DNA from 4 places in the Nostoc sp. CCY0012 genome. Region 2 is predicted to be linked to each of the others. Evidence: predicted binding sites of a transcription regulator. Region 2 holds the regulator's gene; each other region holds the start of a gene.
The links. Region 2 encodes NtcA, which controls nitrogen genes in cyanobacteria. Its sites were predicted from a motif close to TNTGTANNNNNNNNTACANA; they were not measured.
Positions count from the first base shown of each region.

Region 1: ACM0OS_RS06270 (DUF2605 domain-containing protein) is a predicted target of NtcA. The motif match lies at 1,641-1,660, and genes of this name have one in related genera.
Region 3: ACM0OS_RS10525 (Glu/Leu/Phe/Val family dehydrogenase) is a predicted target of NtcA. The motif match lies at 1,977-1,996, and genes of this name have one in related genera.
Region 4: ACM0OS_RS09940 (DUF3120 domain-containing protein) is a predicted target of NtcA. The motif match lies at 2,635-2,654, and genes of this name have one in related genera.

Region 1 is NZ_CAWUDM010000015.1:71,529-76,352, reverse strand. Features, by position in the region: gene thrS (threonine--tRNA ligase) at 1-1,272, opposite strand, end outside; gene ACM0OS_RS06270 (DUF2605 domain-containing protein) at 1,759-2,076, shown strand; gene ACM0OS_RS06265 (DUF2973 domain-containing protein) at 2,363-2,692, shown strand; gene ACM0OS_RS06260 (potassium channel family protein) at 2,866-3,933, opposite strand; gene ACM0OS_RS06255 (aspartate aminotransferase family protein) at 4,085-4,824, shown strand, end outside.
Region 2 is NZ_CAWUDM010000009.1:62,795-67,618, forward strand. Features, by position in the region: gene hisB (imidazoleglycerol-phosphate dehydratase HisB) at 111-761, opposite strand; gene fabI (enoyl-ACP reductase FabI) at 1,030-1,806, opposite strand; gene ntcA (global nitrogen regulator NtcA) at 2,182-2,853, shown strand; gene ACM0OS_RS04065 (DUF3084 domain-containing protein) at 3,046-4,497, shown strand; gene ureC (urease subunit alpha) at 4,637-4,824, opposite strand, start outside.
Region 3 is NZ_CAWUDM010000028.1:57,579-62,402, forward strand. Features, by position in the region: gene ACM0OS_RS10520 (hypothetical protein) at 1-454, opposite strand, end outside; gene ACM0OS_RS10525 (Glu/Leu/Phe/Val family dehydrogenase) at 594-1,883, opposite strand; gene ACM0OS_RS10530 (cytochrome P450) at 2,195-3,550, shown strand; gene ACM0OS_RS10535 (carotenoid oxygenase family protein) at 3,663-4,824, opposite strand, start outside.
Region 4 is NZ_CAWUDM010000026.1:50,882-55,705, reverse strand. Features, by position in the region: gene ACM0OS_RS09950 (TIGR03279 family radical SAM protein) at 1-1,135, opposite strand, end outside; gene ACM0OS_RS09945 (undecaprenyl-diphosphate phosphatase) at 1,289-2,254, opposite strand; gene ACM0OS_RS09940 (DUF3120 domain-containing protein) at 2,657-3,436, shown strand; gene psbU (photosystem II complex extrinsic protein PsbU) at 3,825-4,253, shown strand; gene nadB (L-aspartate oxidase) at 4,418-4,824, shown strand, end outside.

The DNA.
Region 1 (4,824 bases), on a different contig from region 2:
CAATTTTTCCACAGCACGACGAATCGCGCCTTCAGCTTTATCCCAAACTTCATTGGAACCGATATACTTATCACTGTTGGGATCTCGGAAACTGAGTCTAGCTTTAAAGTTCTTCAGTTGCAGACTTTTGAATACCGACAAAATCAAATCTACAACGTTGAGAAATTCGTTGTCTAGCTGTTCTGGAGTCACAAATAGGTGGGAGTCATCTACGGTAAAACCGCGTACCCTGGTTAAACCGCCTAATTCTCCTGATTGTTCGTAGCGGTAAACAGTACCAAATTCCGCAAATCTGATGGGTAATTCCCGATAGGAACGTAATTCACTCTTGTATATTTGGATGTGAAACGGACAATTCATCGGCTTGAGAACGAAGCCTTGTTCTAGTGCGGCGGCTTCCTCGTCATCCGACATCAAAGGAAACATATCTTCCTTATATTTTTGCCAGTGTCCAGAAGTCTTAAATAAATCTACTCTGGCTATATGTGGTGTCACTACAGGTAGATAACCACGTTTTAGCTGTTCCTGCTTAAGAAAATCTTCTAAGACACTCCGTAACAAAGTACCTTTGGGTGTCCACAAGGGTAAACCCGGCCCCACTTGTTCGGAAAATATAAATAATCCTAGTTCTTTACCAAGTTTACGGTGGTCACGCCGCAAGGCTTCTTCTTTACGCCGCTTATATTCAGCCAGTTGTTCTGGACTTTCCCAAGCAGTAGCATAGATGCGTTGTAATTGTGCCTTGGTTTCATCCCCGCGCCAATAAGCACCAGCCACACTTTCCAATTCAATAGCTTTAGGGTTTAATTGGCTGGTATTTTCGACGTGAGGCCCGGCGCACAAATCCCACCATTCCTCACCTAAATGGTAAATTGTGATGGGTTCTTCTTTAATATCTCCGAGGATTTCTAGTTTGTAAGGTTCTTTGATTTCCTGAATCCGTTGTTCGGCTTGTTCTCGGCTGACTTCTTCCCGAATCACCGGCAATTTGCGATTAATAATTTTCACCATCTCTTTCTTGATGGCCTTTAGATCATTTTCGCTAAATGGTTCTGGACTATCAAAGTCGTAATAAAAACCGTTTTCAATCCAGGGGCCAATTGTAACTTGCGCCTTGGGAAACAGCTTTTGTACCGCCATTGCCATCACATGGGAAGCTGTATGACGAATCTTTTTTAATTCTTCCGATTCGCTGGTGCGCGGTAAATAAATTTTTTCCGGTTGTTCTGACTGACTAAGAGATGAGTTTGGCGACATCGGCTGCTGAACCATTGGCGAAGTGATTGCAAAAAGATAATTTTAGTAGTTGATGCTAGGAAAAATCTACCCAAGGATTGGGGAATAGAGGCTAGGGGCTTTTACTCAGCACTCAGCACTTTCCTGTACTGCTTCAAATATAACGATTTTGATTACTTTAAATTAAATATTCCCGTTGAATTAATCCTGTTCTCATAAACCTTAACTGCTGAGGGTAAAATACTCAGCGCCACATTCGAGGATTATTCACCTTTGATTTAACTAGTTATCTCCAGTCAGCTACGCTAACGCAATGCCGAAAATCCTTTGGCTTCATGCTCCGTATAGCTTTTTTGTGTCCTGAAGTTTACACAAAACTTGCGCTAATCTTAACTTTAGTTTATTTCGTAGTCATTATTACAGATTTTTCGACAATCTATCCTTAGAGAGAGCATATAATAATGTTAAATATTGTAAATAACGTTAATATTAGTAGAGGAGTTAGAAATATACTTTTTATTTATGCGAGACTCAAATTTACCAGGGGCTGATCTGCTGAAAACGGTATTAGAACCTCTACTAGAGGATTTTCAGTATTGGTTTGCGCGATCGCGTGAATTGTTAGAAACCGAGCAACTATCGTTTATGAGTCACGAAGAGCAATCTGATTTTCTCTTGCGAGTTAAACAAGCGCAAAACGAAGTCAACACAGCCAAGATGTTGTTTACCGCAACCGATGGACAAGTCGGGATTGATATGAATACCTTAATGCCCTGGCATCAACTGGTAACGGAATGCTGGAATACTTCAATGAAATTTCGTCAAGCACGCGAACTGTGAGGGTTGGCTATGGCTGCTTGACCAGATCAGGCTGATTGGGACAACGAACGGTAAGACATATGTATACAAGTCGCATTGTTCGGAAAAAATCCTTAACATTATTTTTATTATCAAATAATGTATCCTATGCTACCGTAGTTTGAATAACGGTTAAATTTTTTTCCAATCTAAATATAAACGCATCTTGGTAATTAAGATAAAAGTCCTCGTTGCCATTCAAAACACCAACGAAGTACAGCGTTAAAGTATCAAATTTTAAAAATTGCTGCCCCTGGAGGAAAATCTGATGTTACACCTACTTTACATTCTTGCTTTTACAATCCTTGCTGTTATAGCCGTTGCCAACTTAATCCGCAACTTGATTATGTTTAGTTTTGATCGAGAGAGATCTTATCCATCTCAATATTCGCCTAGAGGTAATCAGGGTAATGTTGCCTATTTTTCGGCAAAAAAACAGTTTATTCCCCATCCAGAATTATTAGATAATGCAGGCAACTTAATTAAAGAGCCTCTATTAGTAATGCGTTCAGTCAACGTTGAAGATGCGCGTCAACAGCTAGATGCTCTTTATGAAGCTTCTCCAGGACAGAAAAGCGATCGTCAAGAAGAGGCTTAATATAATTTTTAGAATTCGTAGGGTAGAGATTTAGCATCGCTAAACTCCTTAAAAATTTAAAATGTCAGTATAAATGAAAGCGATCGCAATTGGTACTTAACAACCAGGCGATCGCTTTCTAATTTATGTCACCAATGGGTAAGGGTAAAATTATAAATACTAAACAATAACCATTATGAGCGATGTCTCGGTCGTCGTAGTTGTTGCGAATTAATTGGCCCGAGAATTTGATTGAGTTTACGCAGCTGTTCAGATGTACCCATACAAATTAGCGTGTCTCCCGGCATTAAAATTGTCTCCCCTGTGGGGCCACCAATTAAAATGCCATCAACTCGGCGAATGGCCAGAACTAAGGCCCCAGTTTGCGATCGCAGTCTAGCCTTGTGTAAACTTTGACCCACCACCGGACAAACATCGGAGTCAATCAAAAATTCTTCCATGTATAATTCACGACCAGCGCCAGTAATCACACCATCCATGAAATCTAATACTTGGGGTCTGAGAGCCGCCGCCGCCATGCGCTTACCCCCTGTAATATAAGGAGAAATCACAGCATCTGCACCACCGCGCTGTAATTTTTTTAGAGCTTCCTCTGTACTGGCGCGGGCGATCGCCCGAATTTTGGGATTAAGTGTTTTTGCTGAAAGTACAGTATATAAATTTTCGGCATCAGATGGTAAAGCCGCCACAATACAAGTCGCCCGGTCAATACCAACTTGCAATAGGGTATCATCCAGTGTGGCATCACCTTGAAAAGCCACATAACCGATTGCCTGTGCATCTTGCACTGATTCTAAATCAGAATCAATTATGACAAACTCCACACCTTCCGCCTGAAATTCCTTGGCAATTTGCCGACCAGTACGACTAAATCCACAAATAATATAATGTCCTGATAAGGATTCCATTAAGCGCCTTTGCTGCTGGAGACGAATACCTTGTTGAAAGTAGCCTTGAATCAGAGCTTCTGTTAATCTATTGACAATGTAACCGATATTGATTACACCCAATACAATCAAAGCTATAGTAAATAACCTGCCACGGCTACTGAGCGGGTTTATTTCGCCATATCCCACGGTAGCTAAGGTAATAACCGTCATGTAAGCTGCGTCTTCCCATGACCATCCCTCAACTAACCAATACCACAACGTACCCAAGAGGAAGACACCACCGAGGGATATCATTCCTAGCATTAACTCTTTTTGAATTTGTCGGTATTTTTTCTCAAGTGTAGAATACACAATTTTTATTTACTACTGCCCAGCCGGGGAGCATATTTAACTGTTAGCCTATAAAAAAGTATCAGATGTGATAAATAAAAAGTAATTTTTAATAATTTCTAGGAAACTAGTAAGTGAGTATAAGATTAAAGATTTATCAGGAGGCGCGGTAGTGAGCAGACAAACTCTCATTGAGGAAGTCACCATCCCCCCAAAGTCAGATTCTATGTCATCTAGCCCTTTTGACGCCGATAGCTTTAATGAAGCTGTCATGTCAACTTATGCCCGCTTTCCCTTAGCTTTAGATAGAGGTGCTGGATGCCGAGTTTGGGATACCCAGGGTAGAGAATACCTGGACTTTGTGGCGGGAATTGCCACTTGTACCTTAGGACACGCCCACCCAGCAATGGTAGAAGCAGTAACGCGGCAAATCAAAAAGCTGCATCATGTTTCTAATTTGTACTACATTCCCGAACAAGGTGAATTAGCCCAATGGATTATTCAACATTCTTGTGCCGATCGCGTATTTTTCTGCAATTCTGGAGCCGAGGCTAACGAAGCAGCCATTAAACTGGCACGCAAGTATGCCCACACAGTTTTAGACATTGACAAGCCAATTATTTTAACAGCCAATGCTAGTTTCCACGGTAGGACTTTAGCGACAGTCACCGCTACGGGACAACCGAAGTATCAAAAATACTTTGATCCTTTAGTTCCTGGTTTTGCATATGTACCATACAACGATATTAATGCCATAGAGGAAGCAATTACTGAATTAGATGAAGGTGATTATCGGGTAGCGGCAATTTTAATTGAACCGTTGCAAGGTGAAGGTGGTGTGCGTCCTGGTGATGTGGCTTACTTTCAAAAACTGCGGCAAATTTGTGATGAAACTGGCGTTTTGTTGATGTT
Region 2 (4,824 bases):
CAGTTTCGTGTATTAATTGCAGTGTACCCAATGGTCTAACAGTCACAATTACCACTAGGTTTGTCAATTATCACAAACCAAATAGCTAATTGACACCCTCTGTATCATTTTTACAGAAAACCCTTGGAACTGGGAATAGTCCCACCGCGACGAGGATCAATTTCCACAGCCATGCGGGTAGCTCTAGCAAAAGCTTTAAATGTCGCTTCAATAATATGATGGGAATTAATACCATCCAGTTGGCGAATGTGAAGTGTCATTTGGCTATGGTTGACCAAAGCTACAAAAAACTCGCGTACTAGCTGAGTATCATAGATTCCCACTCGCTGGGTAGGAATATCCAAGCCGTAACTCAGGTGGGGACGTCCAGAAAAATCTAGCGCCACTTGCACTAAAGCTTCATCTAAGGGTGCGAGAAAATTACCAAAGCGGACAATCCCTTTTCTATTCCCTAATGCTTGACTGAAAGCTTGTCCTAAAGTGATACCCACATCTTCATTGGTGTGGTGGTCATCAATTTCCCAGTCTCCCTGGGCTTGGACATTTAAGTCAATCAACCCGTGGGAGGCAATTTGATGCAACATATGATCCAAAAACGGAATCCCGGTGGCTGCGGTGCAGATACCTGTACCATCCAGGTTAATGGTAACTTGCACATCCGTTTCACCAGTGGTGCGGTGAACAGAGGCCACGCGAGCAGTTTGAGTTTCGATAATTTGGCGTTGGACGGAGTCCTTACTGAAGGTATCGCTTGTTTGCATAAAGAAAGGGGAGTGGGGAGTAGGGAGTAGGGAACTTAGGTTCTTTTATAGGTATAAGCTACGGTGTACACACATCTTTGTGCTGCGTACAAAATGTGGATTGATCCCCCTAAATCGCCCTTATTAAGGGGGACTTTGATTATTTTCCCCCCTTTTTTCTACGCCGAAGGCGCATCCCCGAAGGGGTTTAGGGGGGGTTAGGGGGGATCGAAACGCTGTTAGGCAACTTGATACAACTTGTGTGTACACCGTAGCCACTCCCTCAATATTACATTCCCATGATTTCATATCCTGCATCTACGTACAGAACTTGCCCGGTGATGCCACTTGCTAAATCGCTGGATAGGAATGCTGCTGTGTTGCCTACTTCTTGCTGGGTGACGGTGCGTCGGAGGGGGGCTACTTCTTCTACATGGTGAATCATATCTAAGATTCCGCCTACTGCTGATGATGCTAAAGTGCGAATTGGCCCGGCGGAGATGGCGTTGACTCGAATGTTTTGTGGCCCTAGTTCAGCTGCTAAATAACGTACGCTAGCTTCTAAACCTGCTTTGGCTACTCCCATGACGTTGTAGTTGGGAACAGCTCTGACACCGCCTAAATATGTCAGGGTAATAATACTACCTCCTTCTGTCATTAGCGGTTTGGCTGCGCCGCTTAATTGTACCAAAGAGTAGGTGCTAATTTCTAAAGCGGTTTTAAATCCAGCACGCGAGGTTTGGCTAAAACCACCAGTTAAATCGTCTTTGTTGGCGAAAGCTAAACAGTGAATAAGAATGTCTAGTTTGCCCCATTTTTCTTGAATGGCTGCAAAGGTAGACTGAATTTGTTCGTCATTTTGGACATTACAGGGAACAAATAAGCTGGGATTAAGAGGTTCCACTAATTCGGCAACTTTTTTCTCCATCTTGCCTCGGTCATCTGGCAAGTAAGTAATACCTAAGTTAGCTCCTGCTTGATGCAGTTGTTGAGCAATCCCCCAGGCGATGGAGCGGTTATTGGCAATTCCTGTAACTAAGGCGTTTTTTCCAGTGAGATTCAGCATAGAAATTGTAAATGCAACCAATCATTAGGAGCATACTAGAATCTGAGGTGAGTTTGTCTGGCTTTTACACATGATTTGCAAAAATGATGATTATGTGAACTGTTTTTGGAAAAATTTTGCTAGATAATCCTTAAGATATTCTCAAGATATTATGAAAATTTGGGCAAAAAACCTGATGACTACAACTGTGCAAGTACTTATAACAACTACTAGCTAAAAACATGAAAAATTATGTATCATTATGAACAAATAACTGTGAAGTTGTGGGCTTGAGTATAGGAATGCACAGAAAGGTTGACGGTGCTTTATTCTTTTTTCGGGTGTATTCTTAGGTAATCAGTTTTTGTTTTTCCGGCATTGGGTAGGGGAAGGGAGATGATCGTGACACAAGATAAAGCCCTAGCAAATGTATTTCGTCAGATGGCAACTGGAGCTTTTCCTCCGGTTGTGGAAACGTTTGAACGCAACAAAACGATCTTTTTTCCCGGCGATCCTGCTGAACGAGTTTATTTTCTTTTAAAGGGTGCTGTTAAACTTTCCAGGGTGTACGAAGCAGGTGAGGAAATAACGGTAGCACTGCTGCGGGAAAATAGCGTTTTTGGTGTGTTGTCATTGCTGACGGGAAATAAGTCAGATAGATTTTACCATGCAGTTGCATTTACCCCTGTAGAGTTGCTTTCAGCTCCTATTGAACAGGTAGAGCAAGCACTCAAGGAAAATCCAGAATTATCCATGTTGATGCTGCGGGGACTATCTTCGCGGATTTTACAGACAGAGATGATGATTGAAACCTTGGCTCACCGGGATATGGGTTCGAGGTTGGTGAGTTTTCTGTTAATTCTTTGTCGTGATTTTGGTGTTCCTTGTGCAGATGGAATTACGATTGATCTCAAGTTATCTCATCAGGCGATCGCTGAGGCCATTGGTTCAACTCGTGTAACTGTCACCAGGTTATTAGGGGATTTGCGTGAGAAAAAGATGATTTCCATCCACAAAAAGAAGATTACTGTGCATAAACCTGTTACGTTAAGTAGGCAGTTCACTTAAAAGCAATTGAAGGAGGTGGAGTGGCAAGTGTTGTGTTTTTCAAGATGACACCCATAGCTGGAGGTAAATCTAAAATCGTGAGTAGTTTCAGCTATTGCCAATATTCCATCCTCCACCAGATAATGTTTGAAAGTAGTAGGCTGTATCTGGAAGCATTATGCCTCCGGCACACTACGTGAACGGTAGCTGAAGATGACCACCGGGTACATCCTTATAGCAGCAATTTTAATTTTGGGGGGCGTAATTGCCACTGTGGGCGATCGCATTGGCACACGTGTTGGCAAGGCTCGCCTCTCACTATTTAAGCTTCGTCCCAAAAGCACAGCAGTACTAGTGACTATTTTTACTGGTGCATTGATTGCCACATCAACTTTGGGAATCTTATTTGTAGCTGATGAAGGATTAAGACAAGGGGTCTTTGAGCTAGAGGATATTCAAAGAGACTTGAGGGAAAAGCGCGAACAGCTAAAAGTTGCCGAAACTCAAAAAAGTCAGGTAGAAAGTGAGTTAAGCCAAGCAAGAATTGAACAAGCCCAAGCACAACAAGAGTTACAGGTAATTAATAAGTCCTTACAAGCAGCAAATACTAAACAACGGGAAACTCAAGCACAACTAAACCGCACCCTCAGCCAACAGGCCCAAACCCAAAAACAACTCCAACGCACCCAAGGTCAGTTAAGTCAAGTAGCTAATCGCTATCAACAAGCCCTAACGGAACTGCAAAGCGTTTATGATCAAAGAGAAGTATTGCAGTCAGCCATTGAAGAACTCAGGGCAGAACGTCAACGACTTTACGCCGAAGCAAAAAAAGCCATTGATGAAGCCAAAACAGCTATTGACCAGCGCGATCGCAAAATTGCCGAACTAGATGGATTAATTAAAAAGCGCAATGAAGAAATTGCGGCGCGAGAACAAGTAATTGCCATTAGGGAATCTCGCCTGAAAGAATTAGAAAGACAACAGAATTATTTAGAACAAGAAGTAGCCAGACTAGAAAAATATTACCAGTCATACCGTGATTTGCGTTTAGGCAAACTAGCTTTATTTCGGGGTCAAGTTTTGGCATCTGGTGTAGTTCGTGGTATAAACCAAGCAGACCTAGCGCGTCAGGTGGTAATCCAGCTGTTGCAGGAAGCTAACCGCAATGCCAATATTGAACTCTCAGAACCTGGGACAATCCCTGCAAATCAAGATATATTGCGCGTTACCCCAGAAAGAATTGAGCAATTAACCCAGCAAATTAACGATGGTAGGGAATACGTCGTGCGAATCTTCTCAGCTGGCAATTATGTCAGGGGAGAAGACCAGATAGAATTTTTTGCAGATACAGCGCGCAATCAACTAGTGTTTTCCGGAAGTGAGGTTTTGGCCACAACTACGGCTGATCCTAAAAATATGACAACCTATCAACTGCGGCAAAGACTGGATCTGCTAATTTCGGCTTCTCAATTTCGGGCCCGGAATGCGGGAATTGTAGAAAATGTCCAATTAGACAATACTTTTTTACGCTTTTTCTCCCAATTAAGGCAGTATGAGCAAACGGTGGAAATCAAAGCGATCGCAGCCGAGGATACTTATACAGCCGGGCCATTAAGAGTAAGACTGTTGGCTATCGTCAACGGACAAGTTCTGTTTAGCACTTAATAAAAAAGGTTGGCTCGTAGTCAGGACTTTAGTCCTGAACTGAGGGACTGTAGACTCATAGCAGCTTCTACAAACTTTTTATCTGTCAGGATGATTTGGCGGACTTAAATTTTGACTTTCAAGGCAGCGGTACTAGTCCTTAAAATAAGAAATAACGCTGTGCCATTGGTAAAGAAGTAGCCGGTTCACAAGTCAATAATTTTCCATCCACCCTCACATAAAAGGTTTCCGGATCAACCTCAATCTGGGGAGTCGCATCGTTGAGTTTCAAATCTGCCTTACTCAGATTACGTGTATTACTAACCGCTAAAGTACGACTTTTTAAGC
Region 3 (4,824 bases), on a different contig from region 2:
GATATTTACGAACCCGTTGCCGAATCGTTTCTTCGTTAGCATTATTAGTAATATAATAACGACTAAAATAAATACCTCTAATTACTTTTTTGTCCCAAAGATTTTGAGCTAATGGTGCTTTGGTATCAGGGGTTTTTAGCTGTGGCGCTGGTTTTTGATTGACATCGGGATTTATCGTCTTTAACGGAGTAGGAATAGGAATAGGAGGAGTAGAAGGAGTAAAAGTAGTAGAAGGAGTAGAAGTAGGAGTTATATCAGGAGATGGAGTTGGATTTAAAATCGGTGTAGCTATTTGTTGATGCTGTGCTAAAAGGTTAGTAAACAGATTAGTCATCATATCTCGACTACTTTTCTGACTAAACCACCACCCACCAAATCCTAAAAACAGCATAATTACTGAAAGAGGAATATTCGCGCATCCACACCCATTTGGCTTTTTTTTCTGTTGCGACATAGTAATATGGTGTTTGGTTGTCAATGTTGTTATAACATCAAAGACAACCAACACTAATACGAATGTGCTTTCTAAAACATAGGAAGTAGGGAACAAGGGTACGTAATTTGCCCAATGACCAATGATTAATGATTAATGATTACGGATAAAGACCTCTATCAGCTAAAGCCTGGGCAACTCTACCTACACCCAGAGTATAGGCTGCTAATCGTAGAGGAATTTGTCTGATCTGCGATTGCTCAATCACCTTGTGATAAGCTTGCACCATTAAATGTTCCATTTCCCGATTGACACGCTCCTCATCCCAAAATAGATAAGAAAGACCCTGCACCCATTCCAAATAACTCACAACCACACCGCCAGCATTAGCCAAAATATCTGGTAATACTGTCACGCCATGCGATTCGAGGTATTGATTAGCTTCTAAAGTAATAGGCCCATTAGCTGCTTCTGCGATAATTTGTGCCTGTACTTGACTCACGTTATCCTTAGTGATTTGATTTTCCAAAGCTGCTGGTATCAAGACATCGCAAGGCAAAGTTAGTAAGTCTGCATTACTAATAGGTTCTGCTTGGGAAAAACCCACAACACTTTTACGATTTGTCGTAGCGTAGGCTTTCAATGCGGGAATATCAAGACCATCGGCGGCAAAAATACCTCCTGCACCTGTGGAGACAGCGATAATTTTAGCCCCTAATTCATATAACAATTGGGCGGCTGCACCTCCTACATTGCCGAAACCTTGGATAACTACTCGCATCCCCTCTACAGATTTACCTTGATCTTTCAGTGCTTCACGGACAACAATCATGACACCGCGTCCGGTGGCCATTTCTCGCCCTAGAGAACCACCCACAGAAATCGGTTTACCTGTGACAACTCCGGGGACAGCATGACCAACGTTGACAGAATAAGTATCCATCATCCAAGCCATTTCACGGGCAGAAGTACCCATGTCTGGTGCGGGAATATCTACGGAAGGGCCAATGTCTTTAATTAATTCACTAGTATAGCGGCGGGTAATTCTTTCTAGTTCGCCGATACTATAACTTTTCGGGTCTATGGCTATGCCTCCCTTAGCACCGCCGTAAGGTATACCTAATAAGGCACACTTCCAAGTCATCAGCATGGCCAAAGCCGATACTTCCCGCAATGACACAGCCGGATGGTAACGAATGCCTCCTTTATAGGGGCCTAAGATATCAGAATGCTGTACCCGATGACCAGCCAAAACCTGAACTTCCCCATTATCTAGTTTTACAGGAATGGAAACCGTTACCACTTTGCGGGGATGACTGAGAATTTCCAAGACACCTGAATCTAGCTTTAATTCTTTACCAGCCGCATCTAAGTAACTACACGCTTGATCAAACGGGCAAATATGCGCTGGAGTAGCAGCTTCCAGCGGTCGCAGAGGTGTTGCAACCATAAAATTTTTCTCCTAATCGCGGTATCTTCGCGCACCGGATATGTATATGCCTAATACGCTTAGCTTATCTCGGTTTTCTTAAAAAGGTAGATTTTTGTAGTTTTTGTTACATTTTTATTTTACCTTAGTCTTTTGAGGATTTCATTGCTGGCGATATGTCCGCCGCGAGTGTAAAAGAGCAACCCCAAAGGCTTTGCGATTGCGTCGCTTTGCTCGCAATGACAACTGTTTAATCAGACATGATATTTAAGAGCGATCGCATCGGGTATTAGGATCATTAAAGAATTAAGATTTGTATCGTTACTAATTTTATGAAAACCCAAAATACAGTGACAGCTAATCAACAAGAGCTACCTCTACCCCCTGGTAAATTCGGCTTACCTTTGATTGGCGAAACCATCAGCTTTTTACGTGATTCAGAATTTGCTGATAAGCGACAGAAGCAATACGGTTCCATCGTCAAAACCCATTTATTCGGACAACCGACTGTGATAATGATTGGGGCTGATGCTAATCGTTTTTTATTAACTAATGAAAATCAATACTTTTTGAACACTTGGCCTGAGAGTACAAGAATTTTACTAGGGCCAGCATCTGTAGCAACACAATCAGGAGGTATACACCAAAAGCGACGGAAGTTACTTGCCCAAGCTTTTCAACCAAGGGCGCTAGCTGGGTATGTGCCTAAAATGGAAGAGATTACCCGCAGCTATCTACACAAATGGCAAAACATGGGTACTTTGACATGGTATCCCGAAATCAGAAAATATACCTTTGATGTGGCTTGCAAATTACTCATAGGAACAGATGCAGCCTCTGATAGCCTTTTTAGTGAGTTGTTTGAGGAGTGGTGTCAAGGTTTATTTAGTATTCCCATGAATTTACCCTGGACTAAATTTGGTCGGGCGCTACGTTGTCGTCAGCAGCTATTGGCAAAAATTGAAGAAATTATATTGCAACGTCAACAGCAACCTGACTCCGATGAAGATGCTTTGGGACTACTTCTACAAGCCCAAGACGAAGATGGAAATCGCCTCAGCTTGGCAGAACTTAAAGACCAAGTGCTGTTGTTACTGTTTGCTGGACATGAAACATTAACTTCCGCGATCGCTTCTTTTTGTTTACAGTTAGCACAGCATCCCGAAGTATTAGCCAAAGTTTGTGCAGAACAACAACAACTGGCTATTGAGGAACCATTGACACCAGAACATCTCAAGCAGATGGAATATCTAGACCTAGTACTCAAAGAAGTTTTACGAACTATACCTCCCGTGGGTGGAGGTTTTCGGCGGGTTATTCAGTCATGTGAGTTTAATGGCTATCGTATTCCCGAAGGTTGGTCTGTTCTTTATCAGATAGGCAAAACACATCAAGATAGCAGTACATATACTAAACCAGAAAGCTTTGACCCCCAGCGCTTCGCACCAGAACGGGCTGAGGACAAACAAAAGCCCTTTAGTTATCTACCCTTTGGTGGGGGAGTGCGAGAATGTCTAGGCAAGGAGTTTGCTAAGTTGGAAATGAAGCTATTTGCAGCACTTTTAATCCGTGAATCTCACTGGGAACTAGTACCCGAACAAAACTTGGATTTAATCATGGTACCCACGCCCCATCCTCACGATGGTTTACAGGTCAAATTTTTAACGCCAAGGGGCGCAAAGTCATAGAAAATAATGAGTGAGGGAGACGAGGGGTATAGGTTCATTCTTTTCCCCACTCCCTGCTCCCTACTCCCTACTCCCTACTCCCTACTCCCTACTCCCTACTCCCTACTCCCTACTATACAAACACCTCATTAGTGAAGTTTCCATGCAAACCATAGGGGATATGATGTTTGAGATGTAGTTTAGCAACTGCACCTTTATTAAAATCACTAGCATCCAATATCACTACGTCTGAACGATTATGTGCTGCATCATACACCAAGACTAACACCCAGCCATCATCTTCTTTGTCTGCATCTGGACGGGGGACAAAAATCGGCTCACCGATAAAACCGCGGGGTGCAGCACTCCAAAGTTGTCTTTCTCCAGATTTTAAATTGAGTTTCAATATTGCTTGTAAGGGGGCATTACCTGTTTCCCCATGAGCCGCACCTATGTATAAATACTTGTAATCTCTGCCAACATATGCTGGGTTGATACTGGGAAATTCACAACATTGGCTTTCTATCATCTTTTGTTGCACTGTCTCATTTTCCAGGTTGAGACTAAATCGCCACAATTGACCAGGTAAATTGGCCTCAAAATTAACTTGCCGAAAATCGCTTTCAGGCTCGACTTCTGGTAAAGATTCATAACAAATTGAATCAATGACAATTTCATTTCCCACCTCAAAAGCATTTGCATGGTGGAAGACAAAGCCAGATTGAGCTTCTAAAATTTTGACCTTTGTTGGCCCAACTTGAGGGTTACGCGGAATAACTATAATCTGAGTTGGTTTATGAGGCTGAAACTGAATACATTCCCCGGCTGCGCGTATTCCCAAAGCTAAAGGTATGGGGTTAAAGGTGACAGGATTTTGAAAGAAGATACAGTAATTGGGAGTAATGACAAAATCATGAATGAAACAGAAGCCCGAAACGCTATGAGCCTGCTTTCTGACAATCTCTCCTGCTAAATTTAATTCAAAAAGCGTAATTGTAGTGGATAACCCTGGTTTAATTGAGAAATTAACTAAGCAAGGTGCGCCGCCGTCTTGGTTGCAACTAGGGTCAAATCTGGGATGGGCGCTGAAAGCATCACCGGGTGCTAAAACACCATTGAAATATTCTCGGCCTAAGGTTTCTAGGGTGTAAGGGTCTAGATGATGGGGTTCGGTTGCTTCCCATAGTGCCAAGAGTTTACCACCCCAATAAATTACATTGGTGTTGGCAATATCTTTAATTTTGAAGTCAAAAATATTAGCTAACCAACCACCAGATTTTTGAGTACCAAAGACA
Region 4 (4,824 bases), on a different contig from region 2:
CAGTAAGTAACCCGGTGACACTAATATTTTGTCCCCAGTAATCACTACACAAAGCCTGCATTTTTACTTCTAAACCCTCAACAGCATTTAAGCGTTGCACAATTGGTTGAAAGGCTGTTTCTACGGCATTACCTACTACCCAAGTTAATTTTTTTTGATGATAAAGCTTTGACGGTAATAATTCTGCGGCGGTAGATGCAAATTGCTTGATAAATAAACGAATGGAACCCACACCATTATCAATTTGCGGATATTCTTCATATTCCGACTCGCTGGGTAATTCCTCACCTGCAATTAAAAACCACTCATCGGCTAACCAAGCAAACCCGGAACCGAATTGTTGGCGAAATTCTTGAGAGAGTAATTTTACTTGGGAAATCACTTCTTGAGCTTTTTCCCTGGTAACAGGTGTGAGTTCGTCGTCTTCAGGGCGAAACCGCGTTAAACCAACTGGCACTACTGCCACTGATGCTACCGCAGGCACTTCGCCAGTATAAAAGGACGCTAAATCTCTGAGTGTTTGTTCCAGATGTTTGCCATCGTTGATACCTGGACATACAACTACTTGGGCATGAATTTGTAGTCTTCGCTCTTGGAACCATTGAATTTGTTGCAAGATTTGTCCAGCACGCTGGTTTTTCAAAAGTCTAATTCTAATTTCAGGTTCCGTAGCATGAACGGAGACAAATAAAGGAGACAAGCGCATTTGTTCAATCCGCCGCCATTCTTTTTCTGGCAAATTAGTCAAAGTTAAGTAGGAACCATACAAAAAGCTGAGACGATAATCATCGTCTTTTAAGTACAAGCTAGAACGCTTCCCTGGCGGCTGTTGATCAATAAAGCAAAACGGACAGCGGTTATTACACTGAATTAACCCATCAAATAAAGCTGTGGCAAATTCTAGCCCCAAGTCTTCGTCGTAGTCTTTTTCAATTTCCACGTGATGGGTTTTGCCCATTGCGTCTAAAACTTCTAGTTCTAGAACCTCATCAGCACACAAAAATTGATAATCAATTAAATCACGGGGATTGGTGCCATTAATAGCCACAATGGCATCCCCCGGTTCAAAGCCAATTTCTGCGGCGATGGAATCAGGTAATACTTTGGTGATTTGGGCAGGATGGATGGTAGACATGATGTGTGTGAGAGGTGGGGTGATGAAAAAGCAGGGGGCAGGGAGGCAAGGGGGCGAGGGGGCAGGGGAGCTATGGCCCACAATTCCACTCGGCTTTAAACCTGATCTTTTGGTAAAAGGGGGGAGTGATTTTTCCCAATGACGACAGGACTATTAACTATTGTTGATTAATCCCGCACCGATGGCACCCAAGATGGCTACACCAAATACTAGGCGATACAAAATAAATACCAAGGTGCTTTGGGTTTTGAGGAATTGTATCAATCCGGCGATCGCTATATAGGAAAATATCCCAGAGGAAATTGTACCGACGATCATCGGTACTATACCTATATTGCCTACACCTACTTGAATAAAATCTTTTAACTCGACTAAGCCAGCTAGGGTGATGGCGGGGATTCCTAGCAAAAAAGAAAATCTCGCCGCTGTTTCCCGTTCTAAGCTCATAAATAGTCCGCTGGTAATTGTGGAACCTGAACGAGATACGCCGGGGATTAATGCCAAAGATTGAGCTAAACCCATTAATAGCCCGTCTTTCATGGTCAAATGTTGAAAGTCACGTTGCCGTTTACCGAATTTTTCTGCCAATCCTAATAATATCGACATAACTATAGAGGCAATGGCGATGGCTGCCATGCTTCTCAGAGGTGAATTATCATAATCTGGAATAAATCTTTTAATTAAAAGTCCAAAGAAAACTATAGGCACTGTTCCTAAGGTAATTCCTAGAAATAAGCGGAAATCATGGCTTTGGTAATCTTTGACAGCGATGGCTTTGGTTGCTCCTTTGATGATTTGTGTCATGTCATCCCAGAAAAACCACAACACAGCCACAATGCTACCAAGCTGAATAATGGCGGTAAAAGCTACCCCAGGATCGCCCCAACCCAAAGCCACGGGTAGAACCTTTAAATGTGCTGAACTGCTAATGGGCAGAAATTCAGTCATTCCTTGGACAAAGCCTAAAAACAGAGCTTGCAATATCTGCATTTGTGGCTGTGTCTCATCTAAGGCTGGGTTGGGTTGATTACTCAAAACTTTAAGAGGAAATGCGACAATTGAGAATAAGGCAGATGCTGCACTTAAAAGTATGAACCATTGACGTTTTAATCGAGTCATTGAATTTACCTGCGATCGCTGTTATTACAACCAATTACACAAACAGTTTTTTTTACCACCTTCCAGGAAAATAACCCAAAAAGCATAGGGACTAGGGACTTAGGTGCAACTAACAAAAATACTTCTACCCTACGGCACATCTACGACGGTAAGGGTAGCAATTTTGCGCCAGTTCCTTGATGCCGGAGAAACAAGCCCTTTCCTCCTGTGTGGAAGGAGCGGAACATGAGTGTCCCGGTTTCCCCCCTGCTCCCTGCCCCCCTGCCCCTTTTCCTCTTAGTGGCACTTTCGTGCAACATACAATCTAGGCAGAATACTGGTAAAATATAAATACCCAGGGGGGGGATTTTTTTAGTGTGATATCTTAAATAAGATAAAGTTTAGTAACAAATATTAAAAACTTTGATTAATAATACATTGTCCTCTTACACCACTGTCACTACCCCTATAAATACTGATTTACATGCAACTGATACACCACAGAAAAGTATCAATGAGTGGGAATCCACACTCGCGTTAACTCCCTCCCTGCCTGTATCTAAGGCTGCAAGACAAGCTTGGCTATTATTTGCAGCAGCAGTATTTTTGGTATCGGTGCCAGTATTTGTGGAAGCGCCATTAGTGCGATCGCTACCAGTTCTGAGTATCGCAATTACAGGATTTTGGGTGTGGCTAAGTTTTAAGTTAATGTCACATCCTGTAACTTATTTGTGGGGAGATTTACTCTTAGGCTTTAGCTGGAGTTGGCTAGCAGGAGCAATTTACTGGGGCTGGTTGCGTTGGGAACCTATGTGGCATTTACCTGTAGAGTCCATCGGACTACCGTTTGCTTGTTGGTGTCTGGCGAAGAATTGGGGCAAAGTTGGTAACTGCTTTTATTTAGGTTCTTTACTAGGTACAGCCCTGACAGATGTGTATTTTTATTTAGTAGACTTAATGCCTTATTGGCGGCAAATTATGCAGGTTGAACCTGCTAGTGTGTCACCTATTTTACAAACTGCTGTCATCCAAGTACAAACACCTTGGGGACAAGCTTGGGCAGTAATTCTTGCCATAGGGCTGTTAACAGCCGGGACTTTACCTTTGTTGACTAGAAAAAAACACTGGTATGCTTTTAGTGGAGCAGTCCTAAGTACAATTTTGGTAGATAGCTTATTTTTGATCGCGGCGATCGCAGCCTAAAGATTTGCTCATTTCAGGCATAATCTCAGCTAAAAGTATAAATATGGCGTCTTTGACATTAACCCAGTTTTAGAGAAAAATTTTGCCCAAGAAATAACTTTTTGTAAAAAAAAGGTCAAACCCAGTAGCAGCAAATATTACGGGTATTGATACGCTGTATATTAGTTTCTGATGACCACTGTGTGTTGATAAAGCTATCAGCTATTAACCCAAGCATTTAAGGATCAAGGATATAGATGCATTTAAAGCATCTTTCCTCAGGCTAGGATGAAATAAGCTCCCAGATTGATCGGTGTGCTTTACTTCATAGGTCTGGATTCAGCTTACAGTTGACAGCTTTTGGCTTAAAGCCGTTATTTTTTGTTTGTTGGAAAGAGGTAGAAAAATCGTGAAAAGATTGGTGCGTTTATTAACAGTGTTTAGTGTGTTGCTTGGTTGCTGGGGATGGCTGGGAATAAATCAGACAGCCACTGCTGCCAATATCAACAGTGTTGCTTTGCCCCAGGTTCCAGTCCTGGCAATTTCCCGGCAGAATAAAGCAGATGCTAAGTTAGGTACAGAATTTGGTAAAAAGCTTGACTTGAATAATACCAACGTCAGAGCTTTTCAACAGTATCCAGGGCTGTATCCCACCCTAGCGAAGAAAATCATCAAGAACGCTCCTTACGAAAAGGTTGAGGATATCCTAGAACTTCCTGGATTGAGCGATCGCCAAAAACAACTTCTGCAAGCTAACTTAGACAACTTTGCCGTTACCGAATTTGAATCTGTCTTCAACGAAGGAGACGATCGCTTTAATAACGGTATCTACAGATAACTAAAAAGGCACAAGGGGACAAGGGGACAAGGGGACAAGGGGCAAGATGTTAGCTTAGAACAAAAATCTATTTTTCTCGTCCCACCATCTCCCCACCTCCCCATCTCCCCACCTCCCTCACCTCCCTCACCTCCCCACCTCCCCACCTTCCCCATTCTCTAACCTTGTCTCAAACAGATATTCCCCGCAAATTTGATGTCTTAGTAGTCGGTGCCGGTGCCGCTGGATTGTATACTGCGCTTTGTTTACCAGAAGACTTGCAAGTAGGCTTAATTACCAAAGAAACAGTTTCTCTGTCTGCCAGTGATTGGGCCCAAGGTGGCATTGCCGCAGCAGTCGCCCCGGAAGATTCTCCGGCATTACACATTGAGGATACTTTGCAGGCAGGTGCAGGATTATGCGATCGCGCAGCAGTGGAATTTCTTGCCCAAGAAGCCCCTAAATGTATTCAATCATTGGTTAACTTGGGAGTGGCTTTTGACCGTCACGATCAAGTTTTAGCTTTAACTTTAGAAGCCGCCCATTCCCGCCATCGCGTACTTCACGCTGCCGATACCACAGGGAGGGAAGT